DNA from 2 places in the Vibrio sp. 1F263 genome. Region 2 is predicted to be linked to the other one. Evidence: riboswitches for the same ligand, from Rfam matches in the RefSeq annotation. Region 2 holds a riboswitch; the other holds the start of a gene.
The links. Region 2 has a riboswitch for cobalamin ahead of ACED25_RS18355 (TonB-dependent receptor domain-containing protein). Riboswitches for the same ligand answer to the same signal wherever they lie in the genome.
Positions count from the first base shown of each region.

Region 1 (10,502 bases), on a different contig from region 2:
CGCGACAGTGAGCGCCATGATAGAAGCAGCGGGTGGCGCCAATGTAATGAACGATCTGGATATCAGCTGGGGAACCACATCATGGGAGTCAGTTGCGATGCATAACCCTGATATAATTATTCTTCTCGATTATCAAAATGGGACAGGCGCTAAAGGCATGCAAGCCTTTTTGGAACAGCACCCAGCGATGAAGCTGACCACAGCGGTAAAGACCACCCAATATCTTCCTCTGCGTTATGAGGAAATTACTCCCGGGCCAGCAAACATAGCTGCAATTGAAAAATTGGCACAGCGCATCCAAGAAATCCATGACAAGTCTTAGTACTAACCTGAACCGAACCGCACTGAACACCTGCGTATTCAGTTCTGTTTTTGCCCTCTTAGCGATGTTTTCTCTGAGTTTAGGCAGCGTTCAGCTATCTTTTGCACAAGTCGCTACGATTTTTTCAGCGGCGATGAGTCAACAGATCGACTCACCGATAGATCAAGTGGTACTGCACCTGCGCTTACCTAGAACAATCATCGCTATTATTTGCGGTGCTGGGTTAGGTATTGTTGGGGCGTTATTACAAACCGTGACAAAAAACGATCTTGCCGACCCTTTCATTTTTGGATTGTCATCCGGTGCCGCAACTGGAGCAGTCTTTGTGATTACAGTCATCGGCAGCGCTATCGGCATTTGGACACTTCCACTCGCCGCTTTTATCGGTGGAATAATCTCGGCTTCGGCAGTGCTATTTCTAGTCAGAAAAGTGGATGGGCAAGCGTCTTCTCAAATTGTTTTAGCCGGGTTGGCTATTTCATTTTTATTTACAGCCTTGACTAACTTCTTGGTCTTCCATGGTGATCAACGCGCTGCCCATTCGATTCTATTTTGGTCGCTAGGAGGCCTAGGAAACGCACGCTGGGACAATGTGCTAATTGTGCTTGCTGGACTTATCGCCTTGATAGCCCTAGGTATATTAAAACATCGCCAGTTAGATTGTTTACTTGCAGGAGACGACGTAGCACAAACCATGGGCGTAGACACAAAACGCCTGCAAAGCGGTGTCTTTATTGTCTGCGCTTTTGCAACGGCATGTTTTGTTTCTATCATCGGAGTTGTCGGATTTATTGGCTTGATGGTTCCTCATATCGCGAAGAAAATCATCGGCCCATTACACAAAAAATTACTCATCACTTCAGGGCTGATTGGGGCTTTGCTTATGCTATTAAGTGATATTTTGGCGAGAACCTTAGTTGCTCCTCAAGAACTGCCTCTTGGTGTTGTCACCACCGCGTTTGGCGCACTATTCATTGTTTCCATTTTGATGGAGAAAAGTAATGAAAGCTGAACGCTTCACCATCATTGCGATTCGTCATGGCGAAACCGAATGGAATCGAATAGGCAAAGCACAGAATCAACTGGATAGCCCTCTGACAATGAAAGGCAAACGACAGATGCATAACGTCGGTCGTTATCTTGCAACTCAAAAATCATTGACCCTCAATGCTATTTACACCAGTCAATTAGGCCGTGCTATTTCCAGTGCCAAAACCATCGCACGCTACCTGAAAGTGCCGGTCATTTCTCAAATGGAGCTCAGTGAGTTCGATTCAGAACAGCAACGAAGAACAATGGCGATTCAGTGGATCCAACGAGTTTCTCGTCACCACAACAATGAGAACCCTATTTTGCTGCTCGGACATGGTGACTGGATAAAAACATTAGCCAGTATAGGGACGTCAAAGCAAATCATAGAAACACCAAACAACGGAGAAATCCTCAGGATATATATCGAAGTATAACGTCACATCAGGGAATCAGGTGTAACTCCTGAACTGTACCCGCAGCTGTAAGCGATGAGCCCTTTACAAGCCACTGAGTCACACGACTTGGGAAGGAGTAAAGCGCAATGAGAACCTCAACATCGTAAGTCAGAATACCTGGACACACATGAATATCGAGCGGGAAAACTCAACACCATCCATACCTTGTCTAACAAGGGAACGCTCTGTATTCGTCAATACCTAAAACGTAAATGAAGAATACTGTGGTCACAAAAGTTAAACGATCCAAAAATAAGTCCGATCTCCGCAGTGGGTTTACCACCGGAGCGTGCGCAGCTGCAGCAAGCAGAGCGGCAGTTCAAACACTATTAACCGGACAAAAGCCTGACTATATCTCCATTACTCTACCTAATGGTGAGCCCGCTACGTTTAAGGTCGCGTTTATCCAAACATCCAACGATGCGGTGACCGCCAGCATTGTTAAAGATGCAGGGGACGATCCTGATTGTACCCACGAAGCCCATATTCAGAGTATTGCCCGCTGGCATTCAGAGCCCGGTTTTCACATCGATGGGGGTGTTGGCGTAGCTCGTGTGACTCTACCCGGATTAGAACTTCCCGTCGGTCAGGCGGCGATTAATCCCGTTCCTCGAAAAAACATTCTCGATATGGTGACTTTGGAATGGAACCAAGCGACCAGTCAACAGAAAAAACACGTCGGTATATCACTGGAAATTTGCGTCCCAGATGGAGAAGAGCGAGCCAAGGAAACCATTGGGCCAAGACTCGGTTTAATCGGTGGTATTTCCATTCTCGGGACACGCGGAACGGTAAAACCCTACTCCACTTCAGCGTTTTCAGCATCAGTGCGTCAATCGGTACAAATAGCGAAACAAAATGGCCAAAACCACTTGGTTCTCACGACAGGATCTCGAACCGAAAAATCAGCGATGGCCATGCTACCAAGTTATGACTCGATGTGTTTTATCCAAGCGGGTGATTTTGTTGGGGTCGGACTGCGCGCAGCAAAACGTTATCAAGTAAGCAAAATCACCGTCGTCGCCATGATAGGCAAACTCGGCAAGATGGTCGCTGGGCACATGATGACTCACGTATCCGGTAAAGCTATCGACTTTTCATTGCTGGCCGACTTCGCCATTCAATCGGGTGCATCGAGTGAGTTTACCGAAGCTGTTAGCCAAGCCAACACAGGCCGCCACGTACTCGACACATGGAAAGAAGCCCAATCGGGCAAAGAGATTCCCAATTACGACTTTCTTACCTTGCTCTGCAAACAAGCTGCAGAGCACGCTGCTGTGTATGTCAAACATCACGTCAGCATTGAATTCAAATTGATCGATTTCAACGGCGATCTATTAGCAGAACATCTCTGCTCAAAAGGAAGTGATACCAACACTCACTTTCATGATGAATAAGCATGAACAAGGAAAACTCCATGACTAACGATATGCGTCAAATGACCAAGCAAGGCCGTCAAATTGAAAGTGACTCCTTCTCTATCATCGATGAAGAAATAGAAACTCTCCATGGGGGACATAACTTCAATCAAGGTGAATGGAATGTGGTTCGTCGTGCCATTCATACTACGGGTGATTTTGAATACGCTAAATTATATCAATTCAGCGACAACGCGATTGAGTCTGCCATTACCGCTTTAAAAAATGGTGCCAACATCATTACCGATGTCAGCATGATCGTGACAGGTTTAAACCAAACTCGCCTCAACGCTTACGGCAATAAAGCACAGTGCTTCATTAGTCATCCAGACGTCATTAGCACGGCCAAAGAGACAGGAGAAACACGTGCTATTCACTCAATGCGTTATGCCCGCGATAACGGCCTACTCGACGGCTCTATCATAGGTGTAGGCAATGCGCCTACCGCATTACTTGAGCTATTGCGCATGATAGAAGCAGGCGAAGCAAAACCTGCATTGATCATTGGCATTCCTGTTGGTTTCGTAAAAGCAGATGAATCGAAGCAAGCATTAACTGAACAAAACACAGTGCCTTACATTGCCAGCCTAGGCCGTAAAGGTGGCAGCCCGTTAGTGGTATCGACTATTCACGCCCTACTTGCTGAGTCAGTAAAATGAACAATGTAAGTACTCACTCTCAGCTTATCGATTGCTATCAATCGGCTATCACGGTAGTCGGAGTACCCGAAGATGGGTGTTTAAGCCTAACCAGTCGAGCTGTTAATGCAGTTGAATCTGCACGCGTTGTTGCAGGTAACGACCGACTATTGGATTGGTTTCCCCAATTCAAAGGTCAACGCTTATCGATGCAAGAAGGCTATCTATCTTGGTTCGCTAAGTTGCTTGATGAATGCGAGGAAGGCGGCGTCGTCGTATTAGCTTCTGGCGACCCATTGTTCTTTGGCATCGGCGAATCGTTATTAAAAAAACTGCCTAATGATGAAGTACGCTTTATTCCCTCCCCTTGTTCAATGCAACTCGCTTGCAGCCGAGTCGGCATTGCATGGCAAGAAACCAAAGCAATTTCACTACATGGAAGAAAGCAGCATTACGATGGCATTAAAGGTATCGCAAGCCAAATGCAATGGGGAACTAGCTACTGCTTGCTAACCGATGTTCAAAACAACCCAGCTCGTATTGCGAAACACTTAGTCGAATTTAATCAACAAGGTTGGACGGCTTGGGTATGTGAGAACTTAGGTGGCACCGACGAAAAGATAAGCCAGTGGACTCTCGAAGACCTCGCACTAAAACGTTCCGACGACTTCTCTACGCTCAATGTAATGGTACTGCACCGACCGCTACCTCATGCGTGGGGTGAATTGGGCCAATACGCCAACGATGATGACTTCATGAAGCGCATGCCTAAGCGCGGCTTAATTACCAAACAGCCCGTTCGTCACTTAGCGTTAGCAAGTATGCGTATTCAGCCAAGATCTGTGGTGTGGGATATAGGCACAGGCTCAGGTTCTATTGCGATAGAAGCCGCTAAACAGTGCTATCAAGGACAAGTCTTCACCATTGAATCAAACCAAGAATGTTATGAGTCGGTCGAGGCTAACTTTAGAGCGCACGGTACCGACAACGTACAACTGATTCGAGATAAAGCCCCAATGCAGCTCGACACCTTGCCTCAGCCAGACAGTATTTTTATTGGTGGAAGCCGCGGCAACATGCACACCATTTTAGATTTCTGTTGGTCAGCAATAAAACCGGGAGGCGTCGTGATCGGTTCTGCAGTGACTGTCGATTCAGTTTGCGAACTTCATCAATGGAGTAAAGACAGCGATGCTCCGACACAGGTTCAACTGGTCTCTATATCAACAGGCGTACCACTCGCTCACTACACCCGTTATCAATCAGAAAATCCGATTCACTTATTTATTTTTACCAAGCCGTTTATTCAGAAATAAGCGCTTAATTTTTTAATTAAGCGCCACTCAACATATTAAATAAAAACAAAATTAGAGAAAGCACAGATGAAATTAGGAACTATGTACGCAATTGGTGTCGGCACTGGAGACCCAGAATTATTAACACTTAAAGCTCACCGACTACTTAGCACCGTCGACATTGTCGCGTTTCCAGAAAAAGACGCGGGCAGTAACCACTCTTTTGCTCAACAAATTGCAGCGGGTTCTGTTAGCCCTGAAAGCATGAAAGGCGAATACCTATTTTTGCATTTCCCAATGACGCGTGACCCAAGCATCAACGTTCCTGCATGGCGTAAAGCCGCCGTCACAATTGTTGAACTATTAAAACAAGGTAAAGACGTGGCATTTGCAACCGAAGGTGATCCATCGGTTTACAGCACATGGGCATACATCCAAGAAGAACTGACAGAGCTACTTCCTGAACTTGATCCGGTGATCATTCCGGGTATCACTTCAGTTACCGCTATTCCATCACAAACAAAAATTCCACTTGCTGACGGTCAGGAGCGTTTTTGTGTTGTACCTGCGACATGGGGTATCGAGTGTTTAGAAAAGCTAGTCGAAGATTTTGACACCATCATGTTAATCAAAGCAGGTCGCGTTATCCCTAAGCTGATCACTCAACTTGAGTCGATGAATATGTTGGATTGTGCAACCTACGTGTCGCATGCCACCACAGAGAAACAAGAGCTTTACTCTGACCTACGTGATGTACCGAATGAAAACCGTTACTTCTCTATGGTTCAGCTTTCTGTTCGCGCTCGTCGTGGCGTATTACGTGGCACCAATGAATCAAAGAAATGTGCCGTTCTTGATGGTGGTAAAGCTGATAGTGGTAAAGATGACATCGATAAAACTAATGGCGGTAAAGCGTAATGAAAATAGCCATTTATGCCATCACGCTACACGGAGCAAGGCAAGCCAAACGCTTAGCTAAAACGTTTCCGTTTGCTGATGTCTTTATTGCACCAGTTGGACAAGAAGAATACCCAGAAGCCGATGAGTTAACCCTGCCGCTTTCTGGTTTTCTTCCTCCTCAATTTAAGCAATATGATCACCATATCTGCTTTTTTGCTGCGGGTATTGTCAGCCGAATGATCGGCCCTTTGCTAGAAGACAAACGCACCGACCCCGGCGTGATCTGCATTGACGATCACGGCCAATTCGTGATCCCTATGCTATCTGGTCATCGCGGTGGCGCAAATGGGATCGCGTTACAAGTCTCACAAGCACTCAACGCGACTCCTGTAATCACCACCGCTTCTGACGCTGCCGGCAGTTTGTCGGTTGATATGCTCGGATCGCCATTTGGTTGGACACTTGATCCACAATGCGAACCCGCGATCACCGCCACCAGCGCAGCAGTTGTAAATGAAAAACGCATTCTAATAGTGCAGCACGCTGGCGAACAGAACTGGTGGCAGAACAAACGTTCCATGCCAAGACACATCATGACCCACCCAGCACTAAGCGATACAGACCTTTCTCAAATCAGTACTGATGATTGGGATGGTTTAGTTCTGATTTCAGATGAAGCACAACCAAAAGGTTACGCCGACTTAAAAAATAAAACCGTACTGTGGCGACCAAAATCGCTTGTGCTTGGAATAGGCTGTGACCGCAATACTCCTTTGCATGTATTGAAAGCAGGTATCGATGTTTTCCTGACTGAATATAACCTAGCAAAAGCCAGTGTTTCAGCTTTCGCCAGTATCGCTTTAAAAGCGGATGAAAAAGGTATTTTAGAACTCTCGTCTGAAAGCCAAATTCCTTTCCACACTTATTCAGCCGAGCAACTCGACGGCGTTGAAGGGATTGAAAACCCATCAGAATACGTAAAAAAAATTACGGGCGTATCATCGGTTTCTGAAGCAGCCGCGCTAAAGCACGGTCAGCGAGATCAACTATTGGTACCTAAGTGGAAGTTCAAACAAGACGGTTTCAACATGACTTTATCTTGTACTCGCATCGAATACGATGAACCCCTCGCCAAGAAGAAGTGGAAAAACTGGCTAGATGAAAACGTCAAAATCAACCTTCACGGTAATGAAGTGGTAGATGGTTTTCAGTGTAAGCCTAAGCATGTCGATTTAAACCGCCCGATGCTCTACCACCGCCATCACGTATTGCTATGTGAAGGTGGCCGCTGCGCGAAAGAAGGCAGTAAAAACCTTGCACACGATCTTAGACAGGTACTTAAAGCGCTCAATTTTTCCGACGGTGAACAGCGCATCAAGATAAGCCGTACACACTGTGCGGGCACCTGCAGAAACCGCGCTGCAATGGTGATTTACGAACGTTTACTAGAACATGAAACACCTGTTAACAACGGGCTTTGGATTCGAGGTATCGAAGAATTTACCGAGCAAGACTGGAAAGATTTGTTCACAAATCTAGTCGAGCGGAAATCATTAAAAGCTTATTTAGATCCTAAGTTTATCGCACCAATTGAAAATGCAGACGGCACCACTGAGCTTTAGAAACCGCTTAGTTTTAAGAACCACTGAACTTTAGGTATCACTGAGCTTTAGGAACATAGTAGGCCAAATACTTTGCAAGCTATGAACATGATATTTCAAAGCTCACTTTAACCTCATTACCAACATGAGATAACCCGTTTATCTTGTGATATAGATTTGATAAGGACAGCGACAATTATGAAACGACTTCGTCATTATAACCAAGGCACAGCCATTGTACTGAGCTGCTTTGGTAGCGTTGTAGAACAACAACGTTATGAAACTCTAGCAGAGCGCGTACGTCAAAGTTACCCAGATGTGCCAGTGCGTATCGCCACCAGCTCAAAGATGGTGATCAAGAAGCTGGCTCGTAAAGACACGCCATGTTTCAGCCTACCTCAGGTACTCGCCGATCTAGACACTCAAGGTTACGAACGCATTTTGATTGTTTCAGTGTACCTATTCCCTACCGATGAACATCGCTACATGACATCAATAGTTGATGGCTTCAAGCAATTCTCATTGGCGCGCATTGAACAAACACCAGCGATCATGCATCACAGCCAATTAACGACCAATTTGCTTTCGGCTCTCCATGATCGTTTTGCTCCACAAGATCATTTCAACGTGTTCGTTCACCACGGTGCGCCTATGCTAGATAACCCAGGTCACCAATCGATCCATTACTGTGATGATCTACTCGGCAAATTATCGCAACGCAACTTCACTTGCTCGCTCGAAGGCGCATGGCCATTTAAGTTAGTGAAAAATGAAATGGTTCGCCGCATTAAAGAGCAATATACAGGCCAAGGCCGACCGCTTCTTAATCTAGTTCCACTACTGCTTGTATCGGGTAACCACTTCATCAACGATCTTAAAGAAATTAAAGAGATGCTGGCAGAAGACGCTGACGTTCAAGTGGCAGAGCCAATCCAAGGTGACAAGTTCTGCATGCTCGATATGCCAGAACTGTTACAGATTATCGATAAGCAAATTAAAGAAGGCTTAATTCGTTTAGGTGCACCAGAGGAAGAGAAATAATCATGGCAAAACTAACACTGGTAGGCTTAGGGCCTGGCGCAATAGACCTAGTCACACCCGCAGCGCAACAAGCGGTAAAGAATGCAGATGTCGTTGCAGGCTACAAGCCGTATGTAGAATCAATCAGCACACTAATCGACACTCAAGAAGTCATTCAAAGTGGTATGACTCGCGAATGGGACCGCGCTCAAGCCGCAGTAGAAGAAGCAGCAAAAGGTCGAGAAGTCGTATTGGTATGTTCTGGGGATTCTGGCATGTACGCGATGGCGCCTTTAGTGCTTGAATTATTGGAGCAAAACGCAGAATTAAACGCACAAGTTGAACTGGATATTATTCCGGGCATCACCGCGGCTAACGCCTGTGCTTCTTTAGTTGGTGCACCTCTTGGTCACGATAGTTGTACCATTTCTCTGTCTGACTTATTAACGCCTTGGGAAGTGATTACCAAGCGGATTGAAGCCGCGGCAATGGCTGATTTTGCGATTACCTTCTACAACCCTCGCTCTAAAAAGCGAACTCAGCACATTGAAACTGCACGTGAAATCCTTTTGGAACATCGTGACCCAAATACTCCCGTTGCTATCGTGAATGCTGCGTATCGTGATGAGCAAAAAGTCACACTGACAACACTGGCTGAATTTACCAAAGTGGAATTTGGTATGAACGCCGCGGTCGTGATAGGTAACAGCAACAGCTACCGATTTGGTGATTGGATCGTAACACCGCGTGGCTACACCAATAAATATCAACTGAAAGACGGCAAGGTACTAGAAGGTCAAAAACGTGGCCATTCATTAAAAGTGGAACCTAAAACAGAATCAGTGACGGAAGAGGCAAACTAGTATGACGGTATTTTTTATCGGCGCAGGGCCGGGTGACCCAGATTTAATCACAGTGAAAGGCGCACGCTTAGTTGAAGAGTGCCCTGTGATTGTTTACGCAGGCAGTTTAGTGCCAAAAGCCGTCATCGATCGCGCTCACCCTGATGCACTGGTCTATAACTCCGCTGACATGGATCTTGATGATCTAACCAATGTGTACCTAACCGCACACGAAAAAGGTCAAAACGTTGCACGCGTTCAAACTGGCGATCTTTCGATTTACTCGTCTCTTGCAGAACAAACACGTCGCTTGAACGAACTTGGCATTGATTGGAAAGTGGTTCCGGGCGTGTCCTCTTTCCAAGCGAGTGCCGCAGCTCTTGGCCAAGAACTGACGCTACCTGAAAAGTGCCAGACCATTATTCTTAGCCGAGCATCAGGTCGAACGCCTGTTCCTGAAAAAGAGAATCTACGCGCCCTTGCCTCTCACGAAGCAACACTGTGTTTATTTCTTAGTGCAACATTGATTCGTAAAGTGGTTCGTGAATTATCGGATGTTTACCCGCAAGATTGGCCAGTGGCTGTCGTTGAAAAAGCCAGCCACCCTGAACAGCGAATATTCCGTGCTACATTAGGTACAATCGCCCAAATTATGCATGATGAAAATATACGTTCTACCGCGATGATAATCGTCAGTAAAGTGTTGGGCGATAATGACTTTATTGACTCTAAACTCTACGATCCGACCTTCTCACACGCTTGCCGAAAAGCACGTGTCGTTGAAGAGGGTGTCGCTGAAAGTGGAACATTGGAAGACGATAAGAGCGCAGACTAACCTCGCTCATTAGCTGTTGATTGGTTTATGCGTTTATTCATTTTCACTATCCAGTCAGCAGCATTATTTGGCAGATATGATGATCTTTTTTGATTTAAATTTTGGTTATTCAAGTTTAGCGATCGCGCTAATGATGATCGCAGC
Region 1 covers NZ_JBGONI010000012.1:81,649-92,150, forward strand. Annotated here, with positions in the region: gene ACED25_RS10545 (ABC transporter substrate-binding protein) at 1-322, shown strand, start outside; gene ACED25_RS10550 (iron ABC transporter permease) at 309-1,334, shown strand; gene ACED25_RS10555 (phosphoglycerate mutase family protein) at 1,324-1,788, shown strand; cobalamin riboswitch at 1,758-1,949, shown strand; gene ACED25_RS10560 (cobalt-precorrin-5B (C(1))-methyltransferase) at 2,022-3,206, shown strand; gene ACED25_RS10565 (precorrin-8X methylmutase) at 3,227-3,886, shown strand; gene cbiE (precorrin-6y C5,15-methyltransferase (decarboxylating) subunit CbiE) at 3,883-5,181, shown strand; gene cobI (precorrin-2 C(20)-methyltransferase) at 5,248-6,078, shown strand; gene ACED25_RS10580 (cobalamin biosynthesis protein) at 6,078-7,682, shown strand; gene ACED25_RS10585 (sirohydrochlorin cobaltochelatase) at 7,860-8,702, shown strand; gene cobJ (precorrin-3B C(17)-methyltransferase) at 8,705-9,544, shown strand; gene cobM (precorrin-4 C(11)-methyltransferase) at 9,546-10,358, shown strand; gene cbiB (adenosylcobinamide-phosphate synthase CbiB) at 10,435-10,502, shown strand, end outside.
Region 1: linked by a shared signal. The riboswitch ahead of ACED25_RS10560 (cobalt-precorrin-5B (C(1))-methyltransferase) and the one ahead of ACED25_RS18355 (TonB-dependent receptor domain-containing protein) in region 2 are both predicted to bind cobalamin.

Region 2 (10,502 bases):
CCGCTGCAATGATACCCCTTCACTTAGTTTTCGCCAATCATCACTCTACATAATGCAAGCTCGGTAGCGTTGATGCACAAAGCGCTCACCCTGCTCTACATTTTCCAGCTCTATCTTAAGCTTTCCTTTAAAGCATGGCGCTGACGTGACTAAAGTATGAAACTCACCATCTTCGCCGCATGGGTCGACGTGACTCGGTAAACTGCCGATTAGCTCAAGCGTGTATTCTTTCCCGCAATAGCTCATGTCTAATACATCGGTATCGACCGTGACGAGAAAGGTTTCGATTCCTCTCTCTATTATTTCACTCGCAAGTGCCTGACTGCTCTCTCCCATTAAGGGAAACACACACTCCCAACCAGCTGGCTCTATATAACTTCTTCGGTAATCGGCAATGCCATTACAGAACATATCTCCAAACGCGACCGCATCGATTGATAAGCTAGAATCTTTAAGTGCCGAGACAATCGTACTTTGGTAAACCTCATTACTTGGGAAGACTTCCGGTAGCTCAATCATGATTAATGGTAAACCGACCAATCGAGCTTGCATTGCAACTACCTCAATAGGAGTTACCTGGAAAGGAACTTCATCTCCAACATACGTAGTATACAGAGCAACAACTTCATACTCGGTGCTTTCAAGTAGCCGCTCTAACGTTAACGTAGAGTCTTTACCTGATGACCAACTTATGACGACTTTCTTTTTCATTGATATATCCAATAAGAAAAAACCGCCCGAAGGCGGTTTAGTTGTTAATTAGAACTGGTAGTCAGCGTTTATAAAGAAACTTCTTTCTTGTGTTTCATACCCTTTGGCTAACGTGTAATCTTTATCAAAAAGGTTAGCAATACGCCCTCTCATTGTGAAATGATCCGTCACAAAGTAGCTCGCAGCTATATCTACTAGCGAGTACTCATCTAACTCAGCATTGCCGCTATCCATACGTTTACCTTGATATAAATAGCTCAAGTCCGCCTGCCAGTTGTCCGCAAAATACGTCACGTTCCACTTAGCATTTTGTTTCGCTCTACGTAAAAGTTGAGACCCATCGCTTTTATCTGTCGGGTCCATAAAGTCAAGGCTAACTTGGTGAGAAAAACTGCCTGTATCGAATTCTCCCGATAGCTCTAAGCCTTTAATTTCAGCGACACCAATGTTTTTTGAAGGCCATCCAACTATCATGTTTTTAATATCATTTTTGTAAGCCGATACTCTCCAATCAACCAATGATTGATGGGCTTCGAACGCGACTTCATAGTTTTTTGACTCTTCAGGTTTCAAGGTTGGAACACCTGAGCCCGGCCAATATAGTTGATTAAATGTCGGTGCTTTAAATGCCGTACCAGCATTAGCCGTCACGCGATAATTAGCTGCTAACCAATATCCTAAACCCGCTTGCCATGTAGTATTCTTGCCGTAGCGTTGGTTATCGTCACCGCGTAAAGCTAATTCAGCTTGTACGGCTTGGTTGTCATAAAAGCCACTAACATATAGCGAGTTATTCGTACGAGATTTCTCGGCATAGTCTTTTGAGGACTCTGATACGTCATCTTTAGACCAATCAAGACCCGCACCAATAGAAACTTCATTGTTCACAGTGAATAAATTTGTGAAAGCAACGGCCTGGTGGTCCGTTTGATAAGTACTTTTGTAGTAATAATCTTTACTAGAATCTTGAGCTTTACTTAAAGAAAAGTTGCTCGACAACGTTTCTCCAGTATAACTAAGACGGCCAATTGCACTGTAAAGTGTCTGATCTTTTGTAGCATTTTTCGGATCGTACTCTGTTTCACCATCCGAGTAAGTAGAATTAAACTTAAGCTTAAACTCGTCATTCAGCTTATGAGTTATCGCAAGTGCTAGCTCAGTCACTTCATGTCCATCTGCGTCTTGATCACCAGCTGAGTTTTGAACAGAAAACCCATCAGTCTCTGCTCGCTTTACAGCTACAGAACCACTTGTCGAGTCTGTAATATTACCAGACACTGCCACACTGCCTTTTTTGTATGAATCAGATCCAAACCCTACGCTAACTTTTGCTTCTGAACTTGATGTGTCTGTAATAATATTAATTACACCACCAATCGCATCGGCTCCATAAATTGCTGCTCGAGGACCACGCACAAACTCAATGCGCTGAACACCAACTAGTGGAATAGCAGCAAAATTTGCTCCTCCTGATGTTGCACTTGCTGTTTTTACGCCATCAATAAGTACTAAGATGTGGTCAGAGTTAGTACCTCTAACAAAAACACTCTGCTTTTGTCCGTAACCGCCGTTGCTCGCTACCTGAATACCAGGTAAACGACGTAGTACTTCGTAAATATCATTAGCTTGAATCGCTTCAATCTCTGCTCGAGTAACAACTACAACAGGTAACGTTGTACTTTGAGTGCTTTGCTCAAAACGGTTAGCCGTAACGACCATGGTTTCGTCAGCAGATGCTTCTTGTGCGTGTAAATTGGAGATAGGTGAAAGCAGCGATGCTACAGCAACCGCTAAAAGGGATTTGTTCATGTTGTGATCCTAAATCGCGTAAAGTCCTACCAAACCACATTTTATGGTTTGGCCGCTGGCAGGTATTCGGACTTAAGAGCACAACCTTTCGGTTACCTAATATTCGACTTCCCACAAAATGCTATTTGCAGTGTCTATGAATACTCGTTCTCTTTTACCGCTGCGCGTCAGTTCTGGATTTTCACCAGATTCCCTCTTCAGCCATCTATACATCCACATGGCACCAGCTTGCCGGAAATAGTATTGACCTATGAATCATTTGTCTAGTCTAAGATAGTTATAAGCTATAGTTTTCGTCGTCTATTTAGACTGAATGGCTCTCAACACTGGACAAGCGCCTGTGATTGAATAAAATCTGCGCTCTTGATTTAAAAGCACGATAGCAAAAGGCATAACAATGGCGAATTTAGAAGTAAACCCGCAACGCTACCAAGAACAACTGGCAGAAAAGACTGAGCGTCTTACTGAAATGTTCTCAGAATATAATGTGCCTGAGCTGGAAGTGTATGAATCTCCAGAACAACACTATCGTATGCGTGCAGAGTTCCGCGTGTGGCATGAAGGTGACGATATGTATTACGTCATGTTCAATCAAGAGACCAAAGAAAAGTACCGCGTAGACCAGTTCCCTGCTGCTAGCCGTCTTATCAACGACCTAATGCCTCTATTAACGGATGCAATGAAGGACAACCACTCTCTACGCCACAAACTATTCCAAGTAGACTTCCTTTCTACATTAAGCGGCGAGATTTTGGTGTCACTGCTTTACCACCGCCAACTAGGTGAGCAGTGGATTCAAGATGCTAAAGCACTTAAGCAGCAATTAAACGATGAAGGTTTTAACCTAAACCTGATCGGCCGTGCGCGTAAGATGAAAATCGTACTGGACCGCGACTACGTTATTGAAAAGCTAGATGTGAATGGTGATAGCTACATCTACCAGCAAGTTGAGAACAGCTTTACTCAACCAAACGGTAAAGTAGCAGAAAAAATGTTGGAGTGGGCAGTCGACTGCACTCAAGACAGCAAAGGCGACTTGCTTGAACTTTACTGTGGTAACGGTAACTTCTCACTAGCACTGGCACAGAACTTCGAACGTGTACTGGCAACAGAACTAGCGAAGCCGTCAGTAGAATCTGCGCAATACAACATCGCAGCCAACAAGATTGAAAATGTTCAGATCATCCGCATGTCTGCGGAAGATTTTACCGTAGCAATGGAAGGCAAGCGTGAATTCCGTCGTCTACAGCAAGCGAACATCGATCTTAAGAGCTACAACTGCAACACTATCTTTGTTGATCCACCGCGTTCAGGTATGGATGTTGACACTTGTAAGATGGTTCAAGGCTACGAGCGCATCATGTACATCTCTTGTAACCCTGAGACATTGAAAGAGAACCTAAACATTCTAAGCGAAACACACGACATCACTCGTTTTGCTCTATTTGACCAGTTCCCTTACACACACCATATGGAAGCAGGTGTGTTCCTAGAGCGTAAAGCGTAAGCCTCGCTCTCTAGGTCGAGGTTAAAGCTAAGCTAAGCAGCAGATACAAAAAAACGAGCCAATTGGCTCGTTTTTTTATTTATAGATTGGTTTAAGCGGTTTTACCGATAAAGCCTAGCTTCTTACCTACCCAAGCGAGCAGTAGCATCGCGACGATAATCGCAAAGAAGTTTGAACCTGCATCAGGGTGTTGTGCTTTCACAAAAGCCGAGTGGCCAAATGCACCTACAAAGAAACAAGCTAAACCCACTAACGGAATATCTTCAGATACTGGATTTGTTAGGTATTCTTGGTATAGCGCTTGTACAGCCAGCACTAAAGCAATCAGCGGGAAAATAGAGAAGCCCACTTCGCTCATTGTTACCCAAGATAACAGTGCATCACCACACACACCTGCTACAACAGCAAGTACGAGTGTCTTTCTTTCAGAACCATGGTTTACAGTATTATTTTCATTCGACATTATTCAATCCCGCCTTTTAATCGGTTACGTTCACGTTCTTTACGATACCAAAAAGCTCCTTTGGCCATCATTCGCAATTGCATGATCAAACGCTCAGCCAATTCATCTCGCTGACGTCGATCTAAATCTAATGCTTCTGCCCCTGAGTTAAAAACCAAGATGACGGAGGCTTCCGCTTGAGTAAAAGCTTCGTCTCTTGTCATTCCTGTTGTGATTAAATATTCGGTTAACTCAGCAGAGAAATGCTGTATCTCACGAGCTACCGCTGCACGAAACTCAAATGAAGTTCCTGAGCGCTCCCGCAATAACAGTCTGAATACGTTTGGGCTGCTTTCAATGAATTCCATAAAGGTTTCAACCGATGTGCGAATCACGCTGCCTTCTTTTACTATGCGTTGCCTAGCTTGACGCATCAACTGACGCAACAATAAGCCACCTTCATCGACCATGGTTAAGCCAAGCTCATCCATGTCTTTGAAATGGCGATAAAAGGAAGTCGGAGCTATTCCAGCCTCACGAGCGACTTCTCTCAAGCTTAGATTAGAAAAACTACGATCGGCACTGAGTTGGCTGAATGCCGCATCGATTAAGCTACGACGAGTCTTTTCTTTTTGCTGTGCGCGAATGCCCATTGGTTTCATACTTTATCAACATCTTCTTTTACAGCCTAAACAGGCATGTCTAATACTCTATTCAATATAACGCGAATCACTTACTTATATAAGGCACTCTGGTTATATAAGACACTAAACACACCTCTTTGTTCACGTATCGAAGTAAATACGTTCAAAGAAAACATTTCAATATCCGCACCGTCATTTGGAGACATACGACATACCAAATATTATTTTTTCAGTAGCATGACGTGATCTCACCGACTCTCTGATGCCCTTTTCATGTACCCAAGAACAGAATCAGTTAAAATCTCGCTAAAGCAATGTTAATCAAATATAACAAGGAAGATATCTATGTCGCACTCCAACCACTTTGATGTAATCGTAATTGGTAGTGGCCCCGGAGGAGAAGGGGCAGCGATGGGATTAACCAAAGCCGGGTTGAACGTTGCTATCATTGAAAAAGAGAGCAGCGTTGGTGGTGGTTGTACCCACTGGGGGACCATTCCTTCCAAAGCACTGCGTCATGCCGTTAGTCGTATTATTGAATTCAACAGTAACCCTCTGTTTTGTCAGAACAATAAAAGTATCCACTCAACATTTTCCAATATTCTGGGGCATGCTAAATCGGTCATCGACAAACAGACTCGCTTGCGCCAAGGTTTCTACGATCGCAACCAATGCACGTTAGTCTTCGGTACTGCACGTTTTATCGATACCCACACGATCTCCGTAATGCAAAGCGACGGTACTGAAGAACACTACAGCGCAGACAAATTTGTTATCGCGACAGGTTCTCGTCCTTATCAGCCAGACAACGTCGACTTCATGCATGAACGTGTCTACGACAGTGATTCGATTCTTTCTCTGAAACACGACCCACAACACATCATCATCTATGGTGCTGGTGTTATCGGCTGTGAATATGCCTCTATATTTCGCGGTTTAGGCGTTAAAACCGATCTCATTAATACTCGCGATCGCCTGTTGTCCTTCTTAGATAACGAAACCTCAGATGCACTTTCTTACCACTTCTGGAACAGTGGTGTTGTTATTCGTAACGATGAGACCTTTGAGAAAATTGAAGGAACAGATGATGGTGTAATCATTCATCTAGAGTCAGGTAAAAAAATGCGTGCCGATTGCCTACTGTATGCCAATGGTCGAACGGGTAATACTGATAAACTGAACCTTGGTGCGGTTGGCTTAGAAGCGGACTCTCGTGGACAAGTATCAGTCAACAGCAACTACCAAACCAGTGTTGAACATGTTTACGCTGTCGGTGATGTGATTGGGTATCCTAGCCTAGCAAGTGCTGCTTATGACCAAGGTCGATTTGTGGCCCAAGCCGTGGTGAAAGGTGAAGCAGAACGACACCTTATCGAAGACATCCCAACAGGTATCTACACCATTCCTGAGATCAGCTCTGTCGGTAAAACCGAGCAAGAGCTTACTGCAGCTAAAGTACCGTATGAAGTGGGACGTTCTTCATTCAAGCACTTAGCTCGCGCTCAAATTGCAGGTAAAGATATTGGTAGCTTGAAGATACTTTTCCATCGTGAAACTAAAGAGATTTTAGGTATCCACGTGTTTGGTGAACGTGCCGCTGAAATCATTCACATTGGTCAGGCGATCATGGAACAAAAAGGTGAAGCAAACACCATCGAATACTTTGTGAATACTACCTTTAACTATCCGACGATGGCCGAGGCGTATCGCGTCGCAGCGCTTAACGGACTTAACCGTTTGTTCTAAACAAAGAACCAACAGGACTATTTGACCACCTGTAGGCCAAATACATAAACAGCAAGCCATGAGCTTGCTGTTTTTATTTTTTGTTCCCTGAACTAAGCTATGCAAGCTAAGCGAGAAACTCTCCTTTCTTCCACTGAGAAACAAATAAAACACCAAGACCAATCCCACGCATCGCCATAAAGCTCAACATTGCTAGCCACAGCGCATGGTTATCAAAACCTGATGCTAAGTAGAAAATTACGAAGAAACTGCAGGTCGCAACAAACATACTGTTACGCATATCTTTGCCTTTGGTTGCGCCCACGAAGATACCGTCCAGCAAGAAGCACCACATTGAAACCAGTGGCATTGCGATCAACCAAGGCAGATACACCTCAGCTTGGCTTTTTACATCTGGGATGGTGGTGATCATATTAATTAGATTAGACCCAGCGATCGCGAACACTATGGTTAGAACCAAACAAATATTGAAGCTCCAGAAAAAGGTACCAATCAACGACTGATTTAATTCATCTTTATCTTTCGCGCCTATCGCTTTACCGACCATCGCTTCCATTGCGTAAGCAAAACCATCCATCCCATAAGAGATGATCATCAAGAAACTCATCAACACTGCATTGGCCGCAACAACATCATCGCCAAAGCTTGCACCTTGGAAGGTCATGAAAGTGAAAGTCGCTTGTAGGCATAGTGAACGAAGGAAGATATCGCGATTCAGTTTTACGAAACGACTCAAACCTTGGCTGGTTTTCTTAAGCAGCTCCCATGGCGATGGTAACTGCTTCTTCACCCAGATTCGGTAAACACAAATCAGGCCAAATGTTAAACCGGCATAATCAGCCATTACAGATGCCAATGCTGCGCCTTCCACTTGCCAGCCGAGGCCAATCACAAATACGATATCTAAAACGATGTTGGTGATATTAGTAATGATCACCATCCACATGGGTGCTTTGGCATTTTGGGTTCCGAGTAACCAACCTAACAGCACAAAGTTAGTCAACGCAGCAGGCGCACTCCATGCTCGGATAGAGAAATATTGCTGACCATAGTGTTTCACTTGGTCACTGGCACTACTCAGAGAGAAAACCGCATCAGCAACAAAGCTATGCAATAGCAAGAAGAAACCAGCAAACCCTAGTGCCATGGTCACGCCTTGCACAAAGACTAAACCAAGTTGCTTGCCATCGTTAGCCCCATAAGATTGCGCGGCCAGTCCCGTCGTCGACATTCGTAAGAAACCGAGCAGCCAAAAGGTCACGCTGATCATTGTGCCACCCAGCGCCACACCACCTAAATACCAAGAATGCTCTAAGTGACCGATAACCGCAGCATCGACTAAGCCCAACAGTGGAACCGTAATATTAGAAAGAACCATCGGGATCGCGAGTAACAGCACTTTTTTGTGCATCGCCTGATTGGATAGCGTTTGAAAAATAGTTTGGGGATTAAATAACTTCACGATCACCTCTTAGATTAGAGGCGATAGTTTAACCTAGTGAGTGGGCTTTCACTATGTTGTGGGGAGGTGCTTGCCTTTTATCGATAACGAATACCTATAACGAGGCAAGCATTCAGATACCTGTCAACAGAACCGCTAGCACTACCACTTAACAAGCACTAACTGCGGCGTTAAACGCTTTTTGACCTGAGAGATTTTACAAAGAAGTCGCTGCCACAATTTCCAACGATTACACTGCTGGTCAAGTGGAGAAAACGCTTTTACCCACTGAGCCCATGGCAGCCAATTAAGGACGCTGTCTATCGGAGAAGATAAGCCATGTGAGTATTTTCCAGAACCGAGCTTTTGCCCCAGAGCACTAGAGCTTTTATCTCCAGCTAACACTAAACACGCATGTGCGTGGGTAAAATAACGGCTCAAAGACTGAATAAAGTTCGCCGTCTGTTGTTCATTGCAATCCAGCAGAGCATGTTCACACACCACCATCACTGAGGCTTGTTCTGGAATATTAAGTTCATCCAACCAGGTCAGATCATCCACCGAGCCACACTCTAGACGGTAGCGTTCATTCTTGTGGAACAGGCGTTGTCGCCAAACTAAGTTCTCGGTTACATCTAGCTCAACCCAATGACAGCGGCCATTATCTAAACGGTAGAAACGGGTATCGAGCCCTGCTCCCACGTTAATAATCCAGGCATCTGGGTTATGAGATAAAAACTGTTGAACTTGAGAGTCACAAAGTTGAGTCAGTGTCGCGTAAAGGAGTTGTTGCTGGTCGAGTTCACCGGTAAGGCATTCAGGTGCGAGTTGGCAACGCTTGCAGGCTTGTGCTGCAATAGGGTCATAAACAAGACCGTCATCGGCTAGGCTTTCGCGGCTGCGAAACCAAAGGTGTTGAACAAGATTGGTCGGTACTTGGAATTCTTGATGTGCTGACCCGAGATCAGAAGAAGCCTTTTGATCATAGGTGTGCGACTTACGAATAAGCGGCTTCATTTGAGGTTTGGTTGGGTTTGGCATCATCATCTTCCTTGTATCTCGACAAAGAAGATGATAATGAATATCAATTACAATAACAAGTTATTGAGAGTAAATATCAATAAGCTGTTTGCACTGACTACATCCAGTCCGTGTTACGAATAATACCAACCGCAAGTCCTTCAATAGACAAGTGTTGGGATTCTAAGTCCACGTGAATTGGAGAAAACTCTTCATTTTCAGCATGCAACAGAACGGTAGAACCTTTGCGCTCTAGGCGTTTTACCGTTACATCATCGTCGACACGAGCCACGACAACTTGTCCATCACGCACGTCTTGTGTTTTATGCACGGCCAGTAAATCGCCATCCATAATACCGATGTCTTTCATACTTTCGCCATTTACGCGAAGTAAGAAGTCAGCTTGTGGCTTAAACATACCTGGGTCAACTTGGTAATGCATTTCTACATGCTCTTGAGCCAAAATAGGCTCGCCAGCGGCAACCTGACCGATTAATGGTAAACCTTGCTCTTCATTCGCTGCATCTTCAAGCAAAATACGAATACCGCGAGACGCACCCGGGATAATCTCAATCGCTTCTTTACGAGCAAGAGCTTTCAAATGTTCTTCTGCAGCATTTGCAGAGCGGAAACCAAGTTCACGTGCGATTTCTGCACGAGTCGGTGGCATACCGCAATCTTCGATCTTACTTTTGATAAGGTCAAAAACTTGTTGCTGGCGGGGCGTTAACGGCTTCATGATTCACCTGTCTTTTTATACAGTTGACTGTGAGTATATCCAGTAACTGAATAAAAGCAAAGCAATTGGTTGTTTTTAGTTCATTTTTAGCGAGTTACAAAAACAAGATCTCTAACCACACGTAACCAGCTAATACTAAACAGATAAAAACGGCAGCTGAGCCAACATCTTTCGCCATCCCAGAAAGCTCATGATGTTCGCTACCGATTCGGTCAACGACCGCTTCAATCGCGGTATTAATCAACTCGACAACCATCACCAACACGACGGCTGAAATCATTAAGATTCGCTCAACTTGGTTTACATCTAAGTAGAACGCCAACGGAATAAGCACTGCGGCCATAAAGACTTCTTGTCGAAATGCAGCCTCGTTTTTAAACGAGCTCGTGATGCCTTGCCATGAAAAGCCCGCCGCTTTGACGATACGTTTGACTCCGGTGTTT
Region 2 covers NZ_JBGONI010000035.1:1,657-12,158, forward strand. Annotated here, with positions in the region: gene ACED25_RS18350 (ATPase) at 46-711, opposite strand; gene ACED25_RS18355 (TonB-dependent receptor domain-containing protein) at 760-2,520, opposite strand; cobalamin riboswitch at 2,560-2,763, opposite strand; gene trmA (tRNA (uridine(54)-C5)-methyltransferase TrmA) at 2,918-4,027, shown strand; gene ACED25_RS18365 (YijD family membrane protein) at 4,119-4,490, opposite strand; gene fabR (HTH-type transcriptional repressor FabR) at 4,490-5,131, opposite strand; gene sthA (Si-specific NAD(P)(+) transhydrogenase) at 5,459-6,859, shown strand; gene dinF (MATE family efflux transporter DinF) at 6,966-8,321, opposite strand; gene ACED25_RS18385 (class I SAM-dependent methyltransferase) at 8,463-9,341, opposite strand; gene lexA (transcriptional repressor LexA) at 9,439-10,059, opposite strand; gene ACED25_RS18395 (diacylglycerol kinase) at 10,154-10,502, opposite strand, start outside.